DNA from 2 places in the Shewanella scandinavica genome. Region 1 is predicted to be linked to the other one. Evidence: riboswitches for the same ligand, from Rfam matches in the RefSeq annotation. Region 1 holds a riboswitch; the other holds the start of a gene.

Region 1 (2,403 bases):
TAATTAGTATTAGTTATAAGTGCGATACAAGGATGATAAGTATGAAATTAGCATTGTGTTCACCTATTGGATTATTTCAAGGTGCCAGAGTGTTGTTACTCTGCAGCTTAATTGGCTCAGAGCCTGTTCAAGCCACATTAGATATGCCCCGGAGCGAAAGCGGCGTTGCTCATACCCATGTATTGCCCGTATTTGGTCAGCAATTAGGGTTCAATCTGCCTGCGGGCTGGAAACAGGCTTATCATGAGGAGCAAGCAGGCATGTTTATGGCAGAATATGTGCCTGAGCAGGAAGCATTAGCCCAGTGGAGTGCCCTATTTTGCGTGCAGGGTTTTAAGGATATGGCCGAGAGTATTAGCCCTGAGCGTTTTTTAGATGCGATGGCCCAGACCTATAAATCGACCTGTGATGGCGAGGTGGTGTACCAGAAGTTAGGTGACACTGAAGTCGATGGGCACGCTGGATTTCATGCGATTCTAGGCTGTACAGCCATGCCCAATTTACACGGTGTGACGCCACTGAATCCCAAAGCCTATGCTTCAACTCCTCAAGGGGAAATTGGCTATTATACGGTTGTCAGTGGCAATAAAGATTTGTATCTGTTGCATAAGTCGATGCGAGGTGCCGTTTTTTCTGCCGATAAACCACCACTGCAGGCAGATAATAGCCAAGATTTTATCTCCACTTTAGTCCCATTCTCCTTGAAGTAGGCTGTAGACGTTCGCTTGAGTTTGATGGACTTTCATCCGTATAGACGTCTATAATGCGCGCGCTCAGGCTCTATAATGTGCTGAGCCTTAAGGGAGTATCGCTGTTTTATTGATGGCTGTACCCTATGAATCAAATTTTTAGTCAACCTTCTGAGGTGCTTGCGTGCGAAAGCCGCGAGATAATCGGGAAGCCAGTGAAATTCTGGCACTGCCCCCGCAACGGTAAAAGGTGAGAGAAGACCGCGTTTGATTGGTGTGTTCAAGACAGAACCCGATAGTCAGAATGTTAAAGGTCAGTCTCGCGTTAATTCTATTTTTACGGATTAACATAGCCTAAGTCCGGAGACCGGCCCTAAAGGTGTTTTTGAGATTTCGGTGGGCAGATCTCAAAATGCGATAGTCACTGTCAGTATCTTTTACTGAATGAACAGTATCGTGGCGCTAATGCCCCGTTTTCCTTGCAGGAGTTAAAGGTAAAATGGGAACAAATCCAACCAAAATCGCGCTGCTGATCGGTAGCCTTTGCAGTTTTTCCGTTATCGCGCCCGCTATGGCGGCTGACGCTAGCAGCACAGCGAAAGTCGACGAGCATCTTGTCGTGATCGGCCGCTCTGACAATACCCCGTTAAATATTGCCGCGAATGTGAATGTGATTGACGCTGCGGCGATTGAAATGAGCGGTGCCACTAGTGTGACTGAAGTTTTACGCGGTCAAAGTGGTATTCAAATTTCAGATAATAACATCGGTACTAGTTTTGCGATGCGTGGCTTTAGTGCCAGCACTGCTGCGAATAACACGCTGATTTTACTTGATGGTCGTCGCCTCAATAATATCGATATCGCAGCCCCTAGTCTTAATGCCATTCCGCTTAACCAAGTCGAGCGCATCGAAATTTTATCGGGTAGTGCGGGTGTGCTTTATGGTGACCAAGCGGTAGGCGGCGTGATCAATATTGTCACTAAATCCCCTGAAAATACCGGCGGTAGCGTACAGTTATCCGGCGGCAGCTTTGATACCTATGAAGGTCGTGGTGATGTGTCTGGCGCGATCAACAAGGATTGGCGTTACTTTTTCACTGGTAGCTATAACCAAGGTGACAACTACCGCAAGCATAATGCCAATGAAACAGGGTCGATTTTAGGTCGCATTCAATATAAAACGGCCACAGACTCCTTCTTTGTTGAAACTAGCTACTACGACAACGATCGTGAAAATCCGGGCTCATTGACAGAAGAACAGTTCAATAAAGACCCACGCCAATCTTTCAAGAGCAGCGAATATGTCCATGAGATGACCACTGCGGCGCGCACGGGTTACCAGCATCAGCTCAATCAAAACTGGGCGCTGGCAGCGGATTTAGATTATAGCGATACCTTAGTGTCTTCTTTTAATTGGGGGGCGAACAGCCATAACACGCGCTCACTGTTGATGTTTAGTCCTAAAGCGTTAGCGAACTACAGTACCCGTCAAGGTGAGCTAAACCTAGTCACAGGTTTAGACATCAGCCGTGGTAAGGCTGATTTTGACACTATGGCGCGCAGTAATGTGCAGCAAACACAAAGTGCTTACTTACAAGCCACTGTGCCATTAAGCCATACCCTAAGTTATGTTGTGGGTGGGCGATATGCGCGGGTGACCGACGAGTTAGTCGATCGCAAAGTTTATCCTAGTGGTATCGATTTAGATGAAGAT
Region 2 (2,403 bases), on a different contig from region 1:
TTTAACGGCTCTTTTTGTAGGACTAGTTGTAGGGCTAGGGCGTAATTGAGTATATAGGACGACGGGTCTAATGTGGGGCTTCAACAAAATTTGCCATGAGTGATAGACATAGGAATACGATGAAACAAGTTCGATTGTTATTGTTACGCCACGGTGAGTGCGAAGGCGGCGCCATTTTACGCGGCCGTGTGGATGTGCCTCTAAGCGAAAAGGGCTGGCAGCAAATGTCGGCAGCGGTTGAGTCACAGGCCAGCGTGTGTAGCGCGATTTATAGCTCGACCTCACGCCGCTGCGCCGAATTTGCCCAAGCCTTTGCCGCCGAGCTGCATTCGACGGCGGCGCTGGTATCTGAGTCAAGGCCATTGCAGGCGCAGCTTTTATCGGGTTTACAGGAAATTGATTTTGGCGATTGGGACGGTCGTCGGCTCGATGAACTGTATCAACAAGCGGGCGAACATTTAGCGGCCTATTGGCAAAACCCTTGGCAAACACCGCCGCCCAATGGGGAAACTATGGCCAGTTTCGAGTCGCGGGTGAATGGGACGATTGACCAGATACTCGCCGCCGAGTTTGAACGGTTGATTCTCGACTCAGATAACGCCGAGCAGGCAGTGGGCGCTAGTGTGGGTACGAGCGAACTGGCTGCCAAAGTATGGGTCGTGACCCACGGCGGAGTGATCCGTCACTTAATGGCGCGCGCCCTTGGGGTTGAACGGGCGGTGGGCTTTTACAGTCAACTCGATTTACCCGTGGCGGCCGTGGTGAGCATTAATGTGCTGCAAGATGAACACGGCGTTTGTTACTGGCGTTTAGATTGGCCGAGCGGGCGCTGCGAGTGATCCGCGTTGCCCTAAGGTGAAGATTTTTCTTGTCTTACCAGCGTGATTGTCGATTGCCTATTAAGGTAAATATAGGATAATGCTTTTTCCTGACGTCCCCTGACGCACGCGGCCTTGCAAGGCTGGTGGCAGTGTACCGGATGACGTCACAGAAATAGGTGTTGGGAGTTTTGAGTCGTGCGAGGGTGTTCTGTGGCAACTATTGCCGAGGCACGCTGCAAAGGCTTGAAATCAATCTCAACATAATAGGGAATCGGGGCTGACTGCTCGTCAGTCAGCCCGAACTGTGCCCGCAACTGTGAGTGACTTTTTATATTGTTTTCAATAGAAAAGTGACGAGTCAGGAGACCTGCCTATTTCTGTTATCGCTGCGTGCAGCCTTAGTTCTCGAGCGGGTGACTCGAGGGAGCCGATGACAATGTGCACAACCTTTTTTAATTCAGGTTTGGACTCGCTAGGAGCACCGCGTTGGTGAAACTCTCTGCCATCCAAACGAGCCATGCTTTGAATGACAGCGACACTCGCCCATCAGCGAGCCAGACGGTCGCGCTCGATGTCAGCCAGTTAAGCTGGTGTATCGATGGCAAAACCATTCTTTCCAATATTAACTTTGCGCTGCCAACGGGGCAGATGTTGGGTTTGATTGGGCCTAACGGTGCGGGTAAGTCTAGCTTGCTACGCTGTTTGTATCGCTTTGTTCGCCCGACTCAGGGCAAAATTACCTTGTTTGATCAAGATATTGAGCGCTTGTCGCCCAAGGCGTTTGCTTGCCGCGTCGCTGTAGTGCAGCAAGACACGCCGCACTATTTTGATTTAACCACAGAGCAATTGGTCAGCATGGGCTTAACGCCGCATAAGGGCATGTTCGATACCAATTCGAGCTGTGATGGCGAGCGCATTGCAAAGGCATTAGAGAAAGTCGGCCTGAGTCATAAGATGCATCAACAGTACGAGCACTTATCCGGCGGTGAAAAGCAGCGTGCCTTGATCGCCCGCGCCATAGTGCAGCAGCCACAACTGCTGATCCTCGATGAGCCAACCAACCACCTCGATGTGCGTTATCAAATTCAAATCCTCGAATTAGTGCGTAGCCTTGGCATCAGCGTGATTGCCTCTATTCACGATCTCAATTTAGCCAGCGCCCTGTGCGACAGTTTATTGTTGATCCATAACGGTGAAGTCAGCGCTATGGGCACGCCAACTGAGGTATTAACCGAGGCGCGAATTGGTGATGTGTTCGGCGTGTGCGCTCAGGTGTCGACCCATCCACAACATAAAAAGCCCTTAATCAGCTACTTTTATGGCTACCATGATTCGACGCACAACATGGCTAATGCTTTGGCTGAGCGAGGCGAGGGCGGATGATTCAGGGAGTAAACAGCATTTCATCTTACATTTGGGGCGTATCGTGACACCTTTGACGAGACAACAACTGATGCTGGTCGCATTAGGCATAATCACTTTGATAACCCCCATTGCCGCCACGAGTTTTGGCGCGGCGAACATCAGTTTTATGGATGTTATCCAAGTGTTTATCAATAAAATGGCCAACCTCACTCAAGCC

What was found. A riboswitch is a leader RNA that binds a small molecule or an ion and turns the genes downstream of it on or off. The one in region 1 is predicted to bind cobalamin.
Region 2: it holds a riboswitch for cobalamin, as region 1 does, so the genes downstream of both, Q4Q50_RS08000 (ABC transporter ATP-binding protein) here and Q4Q50_RS13210 (TonB-dependent receptor) in region 1, are expected to answer to the same signal.

Annotation. Positions count from the first base shown of each region.
Region 1 is NZ_JAUOES010000014.1:14,346-16,748, forward strand. Features, by position in the region: gene Q4Q50_RS13205 (hypothetical protein) at 42-710, shown strand; cobalamin riboswitch at 847-1,079, shown strand; gene Q4Q50_RS13210 (TonB-dependent receptor) at 1,189-2,403, shown strand, end outside.
Region 2 is NZ_JAUOES010000007.1:122,671-125,073, reverse strand. Features, by position in the region: gene Q4Q50_RS08005 (histidine phosphatase family protein) at 120-839, shown strand; cobalamin riboswitch at 1,044-1,210, shown strand; gene Q4Q50_RS08000 (ABC transporter ATP-binding protein) at 1,311-2,204, shown strand; gene Q4Q50_RS07995 (FecCD family ABC transporter permease) at 2,173-2,403, shown strand, end outside.